Regions from separate parts of the Halomonas sp. PBN3 genome, predicted to be linked through region 2. Evidence: riboswitches for the same ligand, from Rfam matches in the RefSeq annotation. Region 2 holds a riboswitch; the other holds the start of a gene.

Region 1 (7,622 bases), on a different contig from region 2:
TGGCGTGGAGGCACCAGTATAGCCGGGCGGGAGAGGGTGGTGGCATGTCGCCGGGCGGCGACGGCGCGTAGCGCAAGGTTGCACATTTGTCCCTTGATCCTTGGTCGAATCGGGACCACACTTCGGGGTGTTGCAGAACGGTGTTCACTAACAAGGAGGATGCCATGAAGACCCTGACGCTTGCCGCCATCACGACCGCCCTGTTCGCCGCCGGCATCACCGCTGCCCAGGCCCAGCAGCCCCCCTATCCCCAGGGCTATGTGGGCGGCGACGCCATATTCTGGGAGCTCGACCCCGACGGTCGTGCCGACAGCCGCGACGGCACCGGCCTGCGCCTCAATGGCGGACTGAAGTTTAACGACTACTTCGCCGTGGAGGGCCACCTCGGAGGTGGCGGCTCCGACGGCGGCGTGGAGCTGGACTCCCTGGCCGGCCTCTATGCCAAGGGCATCCTGCCGGTCTCCCGGGAGTTCCGCCTCTATGGCCTGGCCGGCATGACCGATGTCGACTTCGACGTGGACAGCGAATCCGGCTTCTCCTACGGCGCCGGCGCCGAGTTCGACGTTGCCCCCAACCTCTCGCTGGGCGCGGACTACATGCGCTACCTCGACGAGGACCAGTACGACTTCGACGCCGCCAGCGTCGGCGTGCGCTATCGCTTCTGACCCCGCCTCCCGAGGCTTGTGATCCGGCGCCCCGAGGCTCTTCGCCTCGGGGCGCCTTGCGTTGGTGCAGTCGTGCACCGTCATGGTGCGGCCGCGGGGCGTCGCCGCCTGGTTCTCCGCGGCCTGCGCTGCCGATCCGCCCGGAACGGCAGGCTGGCACGCCCTGTGCGAGCTGGCATGTCCTGTGCATCAGCAGTGAGGGGCATGTGCCCCAGTCGACCGCCCGGGAGCTGTCATGACCGATCCACGCCTCACGCCGGACGCCGGCCTCGATGCGGCCCTGACGCCGCGACTGCTGTTCAGCGACCTGGACGGCTCGCTGCTCGATCACCACCGCTATGACTGGTCGCCCGCCCGGCCCTGGCTGGTGAGCCTGCGGCGGCTGGGGGTGCCGGTGATCCCGGTGACCAGCAAGACCCGCAGCGAGATCATGCCGCTGCGCCAGGCGATGGACCTGACCGATACCCCGTTCGTCGCCGAGAACGGCGCCGTGGTCGGCCTGCCGCCGGCCTGGTGCCATGCGCGCATCGATCGTCCCGGCCCCGATGGCCTGGCGATCCGTACCCTGGGCATGGACATCGGCTTCATTCGCAAGCGCCTGGCGGTGTGGCAGGCGCGACTGGGCGTGGTCTTCACCCCCATCAGCGCGATGTCGCTTGAGGAGCTGGTCGACTTCACCGGGCTCCCCGAGGCCGAGGCACGGCTGGCGCGCATGCGCGAGGGCAGCGAGCCGCTGGTGTGGCAGGACGACGAGGCCGGGCTCGAGGCGCTGCGCGCGGGGCTGGCCGGCGACGGCCTGCGGCTGGTGCGCGGCGGGCGCTTCTGGCATGCCACCGGCGAGGCCCACAAGGGCAGCGCCGTGGCCTGGCTGGTGGAGCGCTTCCAGGCGCTGCGCGGCCGCCGTCCGCTGACCCTGGCGCTGGGCGACGGTCCCAACGACATCCCCATGCTCGAGGCGGTGGACCAGGCGGTGGTGATACGCGGCTGCCATGGCCTGGTGGTCGAGCCCGACCAGCCGGCGCTCTACCGCAGCGCGGCGACCGGTCCCGCCGGCTGGGCCGAGGGGGTGGCCCACTGGTGGGGGCGAGCCGACCGCCGGCCGGGGCCGGCGGTGAGCCACGCCGGCGATGACGGGGCCAGGAGGGCGACGGCATGAGCGACTTCCACCAGAACGGCATCATCACCGACTTCCACAACCTGACCCGGCGCCCGCTGGAGGCCCTGGAGGCGGACCTGGTGGGCTTCTCGCGCCGCCGCCCGATGAGCCTGATCCTGCCCTCGCTCTACTCCGAGCTGGAGGGGCCGGCTCTGGAGCGCATCGTCACGGCGCTTGCCGAGGTGCCCTACCTCGCCGAGGTGGTGATCGGCCTGGACCGGGCCGACCGCGCGCAGTTCCGACACGCGCGGGAGTTCTTCGCCCGCTTGCCCCAGCGCCATCGCATCCTCTGGAACGATGGCCCGCGCCTGCGCGCCCTGGATGCCGAGCTGGAGGAGCACGGCCTCTCGCCCCGGGAGCCCGGCAAGGGGCGCAACGTCTGGTACTGCGCCGGCTTCGTCCAGGCCTCCGGGCGCGGCGCCGTGGTGGCGCTGCACGACTGCGATATCCTCACCTACGATCGCGGCCTGCTGGCGCGGCTCTTCTACCCGGTGGCCCATCCCCACTTCAACTACGAGTTCTGCAAGGGCTACTACCCACGCATCGCCGAGGGGCGGCTCAACGGGCGGGTGGCACGGCTGATGGTCACCCCGCTGCTGCGGGCGCTCAAGGCGATGCATGGCCCGCTGCCCTACCTGGAGTACCTGGACAGCTACCGCTACCCGCTCTCGGGGGAGTTCTCCATGCGCGCCGAGGTGCTCGACGGCATCCGCATCCCCGCCGACTGGGGCCTGGAGATTGGCGTGCTCTCCGAGGTGCACCGCAACCACTCCACCAAGCGGCTCTGTCAGGTGGACCTGGCCGACGCCTACGACCACAAGCACCAGCCGGTCTCCGCCGACGACCCCTCGGGCGGGCTCAACCGCATGAGCCTGGACATCGCCAAGGCGCTCTATCGCAAGCTGGCCACCCAGGGGGTGACCTTCAGCGCCGAGGGCTTCCGCACCCTCAAGGCCACCTACTACCGCCTGGCCCTGGACCTGATCGAGGCCTACGACCACGACGCACGAATGAACGGCCTCTCGCTGGATCGCCATGGCGAGGAGCGGGCGGTGGAGCTGTTCGCCGCCAACCTGCTGGAGGCCGGTAGCGCCTTCCTCGACAACCCCGGCGAGCGCCCTTTCATCCCCAGCTGGAACCGGGTGCGCTCGGCGATCCCGGACCTGCCGGAGCGGCTCCACGACGCCGTGGAGGCCGATAACCGCGGGGAGGTGTAGCCGGGTTGGCGCATGGCGATAAGGCCTGTCGCCCAATGAACCGCGTATGAGGCGGCCATCGCTCAGGGCGCCTGCACCAGCCACAGGCAGCGATAGGGCGCCAGGCTCGCCACTGGCGCCCAAGGGGCTTCCTCCAGCAGGTCGAACCAGTCACCCTCGGCCAGGGCTGGCAGCGCCAGCGGCTGGGGGGCGTCGGTGACGTTGTGGATCGCCAGCAGGCGACGCCCGTCGGGCAGCGGGCCGCGCTCCAGCGCCAGCAGCTCGCGCGGGGTCTCCAGCACCCGCTGGGAGGCGTCGGGGTGGAAGCAGGGCTCGCGGCGGCGCACCGCCAGCCGGCGGGTCAGCGCCTCGAAGACCATCCGGGTCGGCGTATCGGGGCTGTCCAGCAGCAGCTCCAGCTCGTCGCGGTGCCAGCGGCGCCGGTTGATGGAGCGCAGGCGTCCGCTGCGCTCCACCCCCTCCAGATCGTTGAGGGTTCCCGTCAGCACGTGGAGGTAGAGCGCGGGGATGCCCTGCAGGCCAAGCATCAGCTGCTGGCCGCACAGGAAGCGCTGCACCTGCCAGGGATCCGGCCCGCGCCGCGTCCCCTTCATGGCGTCGAACCAGGTGATGTTGATCTCGTAGGGGCTGTCGCTGCCGTCGTTGCGGCTGCGCATGCTGACGAAACCGCCGAAACGGTGCATCAGCTCCAGCAGCGCCTCGATCTCGTGCGGGGGAAGCCAGCCCTCCAGCGGACGCACGCCGATGCCGTCGTGGCTGGCGGTGAAGTTGAGGAAGCTGCAGCCGGGCGGCAGGCTCGGCAGGCTCTTAAGCCAGGCCGCCAGGGTGCCCGCCTCGCCGCTGGTCAGGGTGTGCAGCAGCAGCGGTGGCAGCGGGAACTGGTAGACCAGGTGCGCCTCGTCGGGGAGATGTTCGTCGGCAACGCGATCGAGACCCAGGTAGCTGAGGTTCTCGCGATGGGGCACGTTGGTCTCGGTGAGCAGCAGGGTGCCCGGTGCCACGTGGTCGACCACCGCGCGCAGCAGCCGCACCACCTCGTGGGTTTGGGGCAGGTGGATGCAGGGGGTGCCGACCACCTTCCACAGGTAGGCGATGGCGTCGAGCCGGATCACCCGGGCGCCCTGGCCGAGGTAGAAGAGCAGGATGCCGATGAACTCCAGCAGCACGTCGGGGTTGGCGAAGTCGAGGTCGATCTGGTCCTCGGAGAAGGTCGCCCAGAGGTGGCGGGTGCCCCGCCGCGTGGGCACCGCTACCAGCAGCGGCGAACTGCGCGGTCGCACCACCGCCGAGAGGTCGGTCTCCGGGTCCATCTCGATGAAGTAGTCGCGCCCCGGATGGCTGCCGGTCAGGTAGTCGACGAACCACAGCGACTCCCGGGAGACGTGGTTGAGCACCAGGTCCACCGCCAGGTCGTGTCGCCCGGCCAGAGCGCGCACATGGGACCAGTCGCCGAGGTCGTCGGCGACCTCGCGGTAGTGGATCACCGAGAAACCGTCGTCGCTGCTCCAGGGGAAGAAGGGCAGCAGGTGCACGCCGCTGAAGGTCTCCGCCAGGCGCGTCTCCAGGAAGTCGTCCAGCACCGCCAGGGGCGCGCGGCTCTCCTCCAGCAGGCTGTCGCCATAGCTGATCAGCCACTGGTCGCGCTCGCTCCAGAGTGGCGCATCGGGGGTGTCGGGGAGGGGCGGGGCCTGATGGGCCAGCAGGGTGAGCAGCCGGCGCAGCACCTCGTCGGCGCGCGGGCCGTAGAGGAAGGCCAGGTGGCCGTGGGCGCGGCGGCGGAAGGCCTCGGCGTCCAGCGAGACGGCGACGGAGGGGGTGAAGGGGGGGCGGTCTGACATGGCCGGGTCTCCTCGTGGCGACCCCTAAGCCATGCAGGGCCCGTGCCAGCCTGGCGGCATCCGCTGACGCAGCTCGCCGGCCCGGGGGCCGGCGAGATCCGTTCAGGTGGGCGGTGGAGGCATCACACCTCCTGGTAGAGCCGGCTGCCGGTCTCCCGGAACTTCTCCGCCTGTTCCTCCATGCCCTTCATCACCGCCTCCTGATCGCCATCGAGGCCGTTATCCCGAGCATAGTCTCGCACCTCCTGACTGATCTTCATGGAGCAGAACTTCGGCCCGCACATGGAGCAGAAGTGGGCCACCTTGGCGGAGTCCTTGGGCAGGGTCTCGTCGTGGTACTCGCGGGCGGTGTCCGGATCGAGGCCCAGGTTGAACTGGTCCTCCCAGCGGAACTCGAAGCGCGCCTTGGACAACGCGTTGTCGCGGCGCTGGGCGGCCGGGTGGCCCTTGGCGAGGTCGGCGGCGTGGGCGGCGATCTTGTAGGTGATGATGCCGGTCTTGACGTCGTCCTTGTTGGGCAGGCCCAGGTGCTCCTTGGGGGTCACGTAGCAGAGCATGGCGCAGCCGTACCAGCCGATCATCGCCGCCCCGATGCCGGAGGTGATGTGGTCGTAGCCGGGGGCGATGTCGGTGGTCAGCGGGCCGAGCGTATAGAAGGGCGCCTCGTGGCACGCCTCGAGCTGCTTGTCCATGTTCTCCTTGATCAGGTGCATGGGCACGTGGCCCGGGCCCTCGATCATCACCTGGACGTCGTGCTTCCAGGCGATGCGGGTCAGCTCGCCCAGGGTCTCGAGCTCGGCGAACTGCGCCTCGTCATTGGCGTCGGCCACCGAGCCCGGGCGCAGGCCGTCGCCCAGCGAGAAGGCGACGTCGTAGCGCTTGCAGATCTCGCAGATCTCCTCGAAGTGGGTATAGAGGAAGCTCTCCTGGTGGTGGAAGAGGCACCACTTGGCCATGATCGATCCGCCCCGGGAGACGATGCCGGTGACCCGCTTGGCGGTCAGCGGCACGTAGCGTAGCAAGACGCCGGCGTGGATGGTGAAGTAGTCGACGCCCTGCTCGGCCTGCTCGATGAGGGTGTCGCGGAACACCTCCCAGGTGAGGTTCTCGGCCACGCCGTTGACCTTCTCCAGGGCCTGGTAGATCGGCACGGTGCCGATGGGCACCGGGGCATTGCGGATGATCCACTCGCGGGTCTCGTGGATGTTCTGCCCGGTGGAGAGGTCCATGATGGTGTCCGCGCCCCAGCGGATGCCCCAGGTCATCTTGTCGACTTCCTCCTCGATGGAGGAGGTGACCGCCGAGTTGCCCAGGTTGCCGTTGATCTTCACCAGAAAGTTGCGGCCGATGATCATCGGCTCCGACTCCGGGTGGTTGATGTTGCAGGGGATGATGGCCCGGCCGGCGGCCACCTCGTCGCGCACGAACTCCGGGGTGATCTCCTCGGGCAGGCGGGCGCCGAACCCCTGGCCCGGATGCTGGTGGCCGAGGATGCGCTCGACATCGGCGGTACCCAGCGCCTGGCGGCGCTGGTTCTCGCGAATGGCGATGAACTCCATCTCCGGGGTGATGATCCCCTGGCGGGCGTAGTGGAGCTGGGTGACGTTCTTCCCTGCCTTGGCGCGGCGCGGGGTGCGGGTCAGATCGAAGCGCAGGTTGGCGAGCATCGGGTCGTTGGCCCGGCGCCGTCCGTATTCGGAGGTCGGACCGTCGAGCCACTCGGTGTCGCCGCGTTCATCGATCCATGCCCGGCGCAGCTCGGGCAGGCCGCGGCGCAGGTCGATCTCGGCCTCGGGGTCGGTGTAGGGGCCGGAGGTGTCGTAGACCAGCAGCGGCGGGTTTTCTTCGTCGCTGCCGGAGGTCTTGGTCGGCGACAGCGCGATCTCGCGGAAGGGCACGCGGATATCGGGGCGCGAGCCCTCGACATAGACCTTGCGCGAGCCGGGCAGCGGCTGGATGGCGGCCTCGTCGACCCTGGCGGTGTCGGCGAGGAAGTGGGCGGTCTTGCTCATGATGTCGGTCTCCCCAGGGGATTGTGGTGTTGTCAGGGAGGACAGGTGGGAGGGACAGGGGCCGCCGTGTGCTGTACCGGGCGGCGTGTCGCTTGATCCCTACGCTGGTCCTAGCCAGTTCAGGTTCAACGGGATCCATGCTTGGGCGCATGATCTCAGCCGTCGGTAACGGCACCCCGTCAAGCGAGTGGTCGGGCGACCTTTCGGCCACCAGTGTGACGCTGCCCGTCGGCCTGACCAGAGCCAGCGGGCGCATGATGATGGGGCCAGTGCTTCAGTCGGCGCGGTCCAGTCCCATCTGCCAGAAGTCGATCTCGAGCCGGGTGGCGTCGCGGAACACCTGAGTGAGCTCGGCGAAGCGCGCCGGGGTGACATCGGCGAGGCGGGCGTCGAGCCAGGCCTCCTCGGCGCGGCGGGCGGCCTGGAACGCCTCGCTCTCGTACATGGCGATCCAGGCGTCATAGGGGTTGGCATTGCCGCGGACCGTGCCGGCGCGGGCGTTGATCCAGTCGGCGATTTCGCCGTAGCCCACCAGGCAGGGGGCCAGGGCCACGTGCAGGTCGAGCAGGTCGCCGCGGTTGCCGGTATCCAGCACGTAGCGGGTATAGGCCATGGTGGCGCGGGCCTCGGGCAGCTCGGCCAGCGACTCCTCGGAGATGCTCCACTCGCGGCAGTAGCCCACGTGCAGCCCCAGCTCCAGGTCGACGATCGCCTTGAGCCCCTCATGGGCCTGA
Region 2 (7,622 bases):
CGCGCCGTGGCGACGCTGCCGCGGGCCGCCTGAGTCTTTACGCCCGGGCCGCTGAAATAAGGCTTCGTTAAGATGAGCCCGTCAGCATGGCTGCGTTACCTTTCTGGACGCAGCCAATGCCTGAAACCAATGACTCACCGATAGACAGTCTCCTGCGGTTCCGCTCCCGACTGCCAGCGCTCTCCCCCCAGGGCCTGACCCTGCTGGCGTGCCTGAGCTTCACACTCTTCTACAACCGACGCTTCTGGTCGGCGGTAATCGAGGCCGAGCCGCCCACGGGACTCGGCGACTGGGGCCTGCTGGCCGCCTACGGTGTGGTGGTGACCGGCCTGCACCTCGTCGTCTTCCTGCCTTTCGTCAACCGGACCACCGCCAAACCCTTGCTGACCGCCCTGGTGCTGGTCGCCGCTGCGGTAAGCTATTTCACCGGCCACTACGGCACCTACTTCGATACCCACATGATCGACAACGTGCTGCAGACCGATACCCGGGAGGCGGGCGAGCTGCTCACCCCGGGACTGGCGCTCTACCTGTTGCTGTTCGGCCTGCTGCCGTTGTCCCTGGTATGGGGCTGGCCTCTGCGGCGGCGCAGCTGGCAGCGTGGCCTGGGGGCCGGCGCAGTGTGGTGGCTGGGCAGTGTCGTCGTGCTCGCCGGGGCGCTGCTGCTCTCCTTCCAGAGCCTCTCCTCGCTGATGCGCAACCATCACGAGCTGCGCTATCTGGTGACACCGGGCAATGCCATCGTCTCCACCGGCCAGGTGATGGCGGCGCCCCCACCGCTGCCCGAGGAGCGCCTACCCATCGGCGAGGATGCACGGCGCCTGCCGCGCGCCGACGGCACACCCCGGCTGCTGGTGCTGGTGGTCGGCGAGACGGTGCGCGCCGCCAACTGGGGACTCTCCGGCTATGCACGGCAGACCACCCCGCGCCTGGCCGAGCGTGACGTCGTCAACTTCCCTGACGTCGCCAGCTGCGGGACCAGCACCGCCGTCTCGCTGCCCTGCCTGTTCTCCCCCCAGGGGCGAGACGACTACGACGAGCGCTTCACCCGCAGCCACGAGTCGCTGCTGGATGTGGTGCAGCGCGCCGGCTACCGCGTGGTGTGGATCGACAACCAGTCGGGCTGCAAGGGGATCTGCGATGGCGTGGAACGGGTCTCACCATCGCCGGATGCCCACCCCGAACTGTGCGGAGAGGAGGGTTGCCTCGATGGCGTGCTGATCGAGGCGTTGAAAGGTCAGGTTGCTTCGATCAGCGGCGATACGGTGATCGTGCTGCATATGCTGGGCAACCACGGCCCCAGCTACTTCCAGCGCTACCCGGAGGACTTTCGGGCCTTCACGCCTACCTGTGACACGGCCGACCTGGCCCAGTGTGAACGGGAGGCGATCGTGAACAGCTACGACAACGCGATCCTGTATACCGACAGCGTACTGGACGGGATCATCGGCGTGCTGGAGGAGAGTCAATCCCTGACCACGGCCATGCTGTACGTCTCCGACCACGGGGAGTCACTGGGCGAGAAGGGGATCTATCTGCACGGCCTGCCCTACGCCATCGCTCCTCGGGAGCAGACCCGCGTGCCCATGGTGTGGTGGGCATCCGATGATTTCCTGGGCAGCCAACGACTGACGAGCGACTGCCTCACTGCCCAGCGTGACGCCTCACTGAGCCATGCCCACCTGTTCCACTCTCTGCTCGGGCTGCTTGGTGTGGAGAGCGAGGTTCGCAAGGACGCCCTGGACCTGACGGCAAACTGCCGCGCCCCGGAGGCACAAGCCCCCGGAGCGCTGATCACGCAGGAGTAGCAGAATATTCAGGCCATGCGCTTCAGGGTGTGGTCGCGCAGCCAGAACTGGTGCGCCAGGCTGGCCGCCACGTGGCCGCCGATCAGCAGCCACAGCAGGTTGGCCAGCACCTCGTGGGTCTCCTCGGCGGCCTCCTCCAGCCACTCGATCTCCGCCCCCGGGGCGATCAGCGGCAGGCCGAAGAACTCCACGCCCTGGCCGCTGCCCAGGGCGACGAGCAGGCCGCTCACAGGGATCACCAGCATCGCCGCGTAGAGCGCCAGGTGCCCCAACCGGGCCGCCCACTTCCAGTGCGCATGGGCCTCGAGCCGGCCGTGGTTGACCCGGCGCCACAGCAACCGGAACACCAGCAACCCCAGCAGCAGCACCCCCACGCTCTTGTGCAGTGCCATCGCCTCGCGCTCGCTCATCCCGACGATCTCCGCCAGCCACTCGGTGCCCAGCATCAGAAGCAGCAGCGTGGCCATGCTCCAGTGAAGCGCCCGCGAGACGGCGCCGTAACGTTGTTCGGAATCCAGCCAGTTCATGTCGTCATCCTCCTCGGTCGATGCACGACGACCGTTGTACCGCACCCAGGCTGACGCCAGCCTTAACGCCGCATTCATGCGCCGTTCATCTTCACCCGGTGCCGCTCAACGATAGAAGCGCGACAGCGCCTGCAGCACCTCGCGGGAGACCTCGGGGGCCGGGCGCACCTCCTCGAGCTCGTTCATGCGGTAGTCGTAGGCCTCGAAGGCGCCAGTCGGATGCACCGCGATCTGGTACTCCGGCAACAGGATGCCGTAGCCCATGTAGCTACCGGAGAGCAGCCAGTCGCGTGGGGCGCCGGGGGCGAGCAGGCTGCGCCCCAGGGTATAGCGCTCGGGGGCGGCCTCACAGCCGAGCAGTTCCTCCAGCAGCGTCGGGGCGATATCGGCATGCTGGGTGCGCCCCTCGAGCACACCGCCGGGGCGCCCCGGCAGGTGCATCACCAGCGGTACCTGGACCTGCTCCGGGGTGTAGTTGCTGCCGTGTCCCCAGTAGTTCCGCCCATGCTCGTTGAACGACTCGCCGTGGTCCGAGGTGATCACCACGGCGGTATCGTCGAGCCTGCCGCGTCGCTCGAGGTCGTCAAGCACTCGTCCGAGCTGCGCATCCACGTAGCGCGCCGCGGTACGGTAGCGATTCCAGTAGGGCTCGGGGTCGAAGTCAGGACCCAGTGCCATATGGTTGATCTGCTCCCAGTAGGGAGTGAAGCGCGGGAAGTCGGGGGGATGGCTGTAACCATGCACGGCGTCATAGAAGAGGAAGCCGAAGAAGGGCGCAGCGTCGGGCGCCTCCGCCGAGGCCTCCATCCAGGCCAGCCAGTCGTCGGTGATCTTCCGGTCGCGCTCCCAGGGCTCGCCCTGGGCCGGGGTCAGCGAGACGTCCTCAAGGCCGGCGAAGACGTTGCGGTCGAAGGCGGGGCTCACCAGGGTCGCCGAGGAGAGCACCTGGAAACGATAGTTGGCGGCCTCGAGCTTCTCCATCAGCACCGGCGGCGTCTGGCCGCCGGTGAAGGCATCCCAGTAGGTGACCGGCAGGCCGTAGAAGAGGCTGAACACCCCCGCCTTGGTGGAGTTGCCCCCACTGAAGTGCTCGGCGGCCCGGTACCAGCCTGGGCGACCGGCGTAGCGACTCAGGTTGGGCATCACCTCGGGGGTCAGCAGGTCGTGGCGCACGCTGTCCAGCACCACTAGCAGCAGGTTGTGGGGCGCGGCCGCCGGCGAGCAGCTCAGCGGCGCCGAGGGATAGGCCAGGTCATGGGCCTTGCCCTCGGCCGCCTCCAGCTCCACCCGGTCGCGCACCGCCTGGGGGTCGACCCAGCCCCGCTTGACGAACAGGCGCTTGGCGGTAGCGGGATAGAACAGCGGCACATGGCGAGTCATGCCGGTGATGTCGCGGTCGTAGTGGGCGTCGGCCCAGGCGTGCCAGCCATGCACCCCGAGCAGGGCCAGCAGGCCGAGGGCGAGTGCCGGCAGCACCGGCCGCGACAGTGGGCGCCGCTTGAGCCATAACCCCAGGGCCCCCTGCAGCGCCAGCATCGCCAGCACACCGCCGATGGCCAGGGCCCAGGCCAGCCAGGAGAAGCTGAAGACGTCGCCGCCAGCGTTGACCAGCAGATCGAGGATGAAACCGCTGAGGTGGAAGCGGTACTGGGCGTAGACGAAGGTGTCGAGCAGCAGCACCAGTTGCAACAGGCCGGCCCACAGGGTGGTGACCAGCCACAGCCAGGGCGCCCGAAGCAGCGGGGCCAGCAGCAGCAGCGGCAAGGCCCCCAGCCACACCAGAAGCCCGATATGGCCGAGGAACACCAGCAGCAGGTAGCCCCACTGCTCGGCGCCCTCGGGGGCCATGTAGGGGAGGTAGCGCAGACTGATCAGCCAGGCGAGCAGCAGGTTGGCCAGGGTCCAGGCGCCCAGCCAGCGCCAGCGATGGAGAAGGGATGCAAGCATGTGATGACCACGATCATGAAAGGGCCCGACACCAAGCCGCGATACACGGCCTGTCGGGTGGTGGAAAGGTACCGGGATCGGCGCCGTCACACTCTGGTCATGCCACCTTAAGCAATCCTTAAGGAAGGCGCGCCACAGTCATGGTGCATGCTGATACCGCCGCAACCCGAGGCAACACCATGACCCGGAGTCCGATAATGACACTCGCAGACACCCTCGTCGCCGAGAATCGCGCCATCGTGCCGCTGCTGCTCATCGGCCTGGCGTTGCTGGCCCTGGGCGTGCTGGCCGCCGGCTGGGAACCCATCGAGCTGCCGCTGGGGCTTGCTGCTCTGGGCACCCTGGCGCTGGTCCTGCTCACCCCCGAGCGCTGGCAAGACGAGGAAGCACGGGACACCGTCAACAGCCTGGTACTGGCCAGCCTGATCACCCTGGCGGGCTTCCATGTGATGGCATGAACCTCGCTGCTCGAGCGCCTCGCCAGAGGCATTGCTCGGCCTTTACAGTCCTCCCCGGGACGTGGATAGTGTGGCTCGACGACAGGGGCGCCGCGGCAATCGCCGTGGCTGAGACGCACCCTTGGAACCTGACCCGGATCATGCCGGCGTAGGGAGTCGTGCAGCCCGCCCCGCCGCCTGCACCTCCCGCGCCCGGGAGGAACGATGACCACCGCCACCCGCGGCCCGATCGACCCCGCCGCCCATCTCGCTCGCCTGCGCGAGCGCGCACCCCTGATTCATAACATCACCAACCTGGTGGCCATGAACCCCATGGCCAACGTGCTGCTGGCCCTGGGCGCCTCGCCGGCCATGGTGCATGCCCGCGAGGAGGCCGCCGAGTTCGCCGCCCTCGCCGATGCCCTGACGGTGAATATCGGCACCCTCTCCCCCCATTGGGTCGAGGCCATGGAGGAGGCCGCCGCGGCCGCACGGCTGGCGGGCAGGCCCTGGGTGCTGGACCCGGTGGCGGTGGGTGCCACCGCCTACCGCCGCGCGGCGGGCAGGCGACTGCTGGAGCGACGCCCCACGGTGATCCGCGGCAACGCCTCTGAGATCCTGGCCCTGGAGCATCAGGGAAGCGGTGGGCGCGGCGTGGACAGCAGCGATCCCACCGAAGCCGCCGAGCAGGCCGCAGTGGCCCTGGCCCGCCGCATTGATGCCGTGGTGGCGGTGACCGGCGAGGTCGACCGGGTCACCGACGGCCGGCGCCTCGCCCGTATCCCGGGCGGCCATGCGCTGATGCCAAGGGTCACCACCCTGGGGTGCGCACTCACCGGGGTGGTGGCCGCCTTCCTGGTGGGGGCCGAGGATCCCTTCGCCGCCACTGTGGCGGCGCTCGCCTGCTACGGCGAGGCGGGTCGCCAGGCCGGCGAGGTGGCGGCCGGCCCCGGCAGCTTCGCCGTGGCCTTCCTCGACGCGCTGTATGCCCTCGACGAACACCGACTCTCTGCCCTGCCGCCCCTGGAGGTGATCGATGCGCCTTGACCTCTCCCTCTATCTGATCACCGACCCCGCCCTGTGCGCCGGCCACGGCCTGGTGGAGACCGTCGTCGCCGCGGTGCGCGGCGGCGCCACGGTGGTCCAGCTGCGCGACAAGCACGCCGCGGACGGCGAGCTGATCGACCAGGCGCGGCGGCTCAAGGCGGCACTGGCCGGCAGCGGCGTGCCGCTGATCATCAACGACCGCCTGGCCGTGGCGGTGGAGAGCGGCGCCGACGGCCTGCATATCGGCCAGGACGACGGCGAGGTGGCCGAGGCCCGGGCGGTGCTGGGGGAGCAGGCGATCCTCGGCCTCTCGGTGCAGACCCTGGAGCAGCTGGCGCGCATCGACGCCGAGCGCCTCGACTACCTGGGGCTCGGCCCGGTGTTCGCCACCCCCAGCAAGCACGACCACGCCGAGCCGCTGGGCTTCGCGGGACTGGCCACCCTGGCGGCGGCGAGCCCCCTGCCCGGCGTGGCCATCGGCGGGCTCAAGGCGGAGCACGTGGCGGCGACACGCCAGGCCGGCGCCCAGGGCCTGGCGGTGATCTCGGCGATCTGCGGCATGCCGGACCCCGAGGCGGCGGCGCGCGCCTTCGGCCCGCGGGGCTGAGGTCGGCTCAGGCGGTGGGGCGGCGCTTGAGCGAGGTGCGCCCCTCGCGATAGGCGATGGCCAGTCCGCTGCCGATGATCAGGGCGCTGCCCACGAACACCCAGAGGTCCGGCATCTCGCCCCAGAACCACCAGCCCAGCACCACCGCCCAGAGCATGGCGGTGTAGTCGAAAGGGGCGGCGATGGCCGCCGGGGCATGGCGGAAGGCCAGGGTGATGAAGGCGGTGGCCCCCACCCCGAACAGCCCCGAGCCGAGGAAGCCCAGCCAGTGCCACGGCAGCGGCGCCTGCCACACCCAGGGCAGCAGCAGCCCGGTGATCACGAAGGGCACCAGGGTCATGTGGAAGACCATGGCCCAGAGGTGCTCGGTGGCCCCCCAGCGCCGCGCGGTAATCAGCATCAGCGCATAGAAGAACGCCGCCCCCACCAGCACCAGGGACCCCGGATGGAAGGCCTCGCCACCGGGGCGCACCACGATCAGCACACCGACGAAGCCCACCAGCGAGGCGGCCAGCACCGGCCCCTCGATGCGCTCGCCGAGGAGCGGCACCGAGAGCAGGGTCACGAACAGCGGCGCCACGAAGGCGATGGCCGTGGCCTCGGCTAGGGGCAGCAGGGTCAGGCCCAGCACGAAGCAGCCCATGGTGCCGGTGTAGATCAGCCCGCGCAGCAGGTGCACCCCGGGCCGCCGGGTGCGCAGCTTGCGCAGGCCGCCGGCGAAGTGGGCCAGCAGCGCGATCAGCGGCAGCGATACCAGGGTGCGGAAGAAGATGATCTGCAGCGGCGAGTGCACCTCGCCGAGCCACTTGGAGATGGCGTCGCCGACGGCCAGGCAGAGCACCCCCAGGCACATGAACCCGATCCCCTTGATCGACGCCGACATCCCGTCTCCTCGTGGCACTGGCCTCCAAAGGCGCCACCACGCCGGCAGGGAGCCGGCGGGGTGGGAAGAGGGATCAGACTAGAAGCTTCGCAGGCGAACGGCAACCGCTACATGCCGGCGCCGACCACCATGCAGTCGATGCCGTCGCGTGCCAGGCTGCGGCAGGCGCGGTAGGCCTGGTTCTCGTCGAGGTTGACCAGCCGGGCCCGGAACAGCGGCTGGGGCCCCGGCGCCTCGTGGATGTCGACCCGGGCGTTGGCCAGGTCGCTGGCCAGGCGGTCGGCGGCGCGGCCGGCCAGGCTGCGGGCGTTGTCGGGGTTGCTGAAGGCGCCCACCTGGACGCCCCAGCCGCCGCTGCGCCCCAGC

Evidence for each region. Region 2 has a riboswitch for thiamine pyrophosphate ahead of thiM (hydroxyethylthiazole kinase). Riboswitches for the same ligand answer to the same signal wherever they lie in the genome.
Region 1: another riboswitch for thiamine pyrophosphate. It lies ahead of thiC (phosphomethylpyrimidine synthase ThiC); the one in region 2 lies ahead of thiM (hydroxyethylthiazole kinase).

Annotation. Positions count from the first base shown of each region.
Region 1 covers NZ_AXCA01000163.1:196,350-203,971, forward strand. The annotation lists gene Q673_RS29635 (porin family protein) at 165-665, shown strand; gene Q673_RS29640 (HAD-IIB family hydrolase) at 901-1,821, shown strand; gene Q673_RS29645 (glycosyl transferase) at 1,818-3,038, shown strand; gene Q673_RS29650 (sugar phosphorylase) at 3,101-4,876, opposite strand; gene thiC (phosphomethylpyrimidine synthase ThiC) at 4,999-6,888, opposite strand; TPP riboswitch at 6,968-7,077, opposite strand; gene tenA (thiaminase II) at 7,163-7,622, opposite strand, start outside.
Region 2 covers NZ_AXCA01000112.1:34,914-42,535, forward strand. The annotation lists gene Q673_RS24175 (ATP-binding protein) at 1-33, shown strand, start outside; gene Q673_RS24180 (phosphoethanolamine transferase) at 117-1,808, shown strand; gene Q673_RS24185 (cytochrome b) at 1,817-2,335, opposite strand; gene Q673_RS24190 (DUF3413 domain-containing protein) at 2,441-4,282, opposite strand; gene Q673_RS24195 (hypothetical protein) at 4,480-4,740, shown strand; TPP riboswitch at 4,814-4,912, shown strand; gene thiM (hydroxyethylthiazole kinase) at 4,945-5,766, shown strand; gene thiE (thiamine phosphate synthase) at 5,756-6,373, shown strand; gene Q673_RS24210 (DMT family transporter) at 6,381-7,256, opposite strand; gene Q673_RS24215 (D-alanyl-D-alanine carboxypeptidase) at 7,364-7,622, opposite strand, start outside.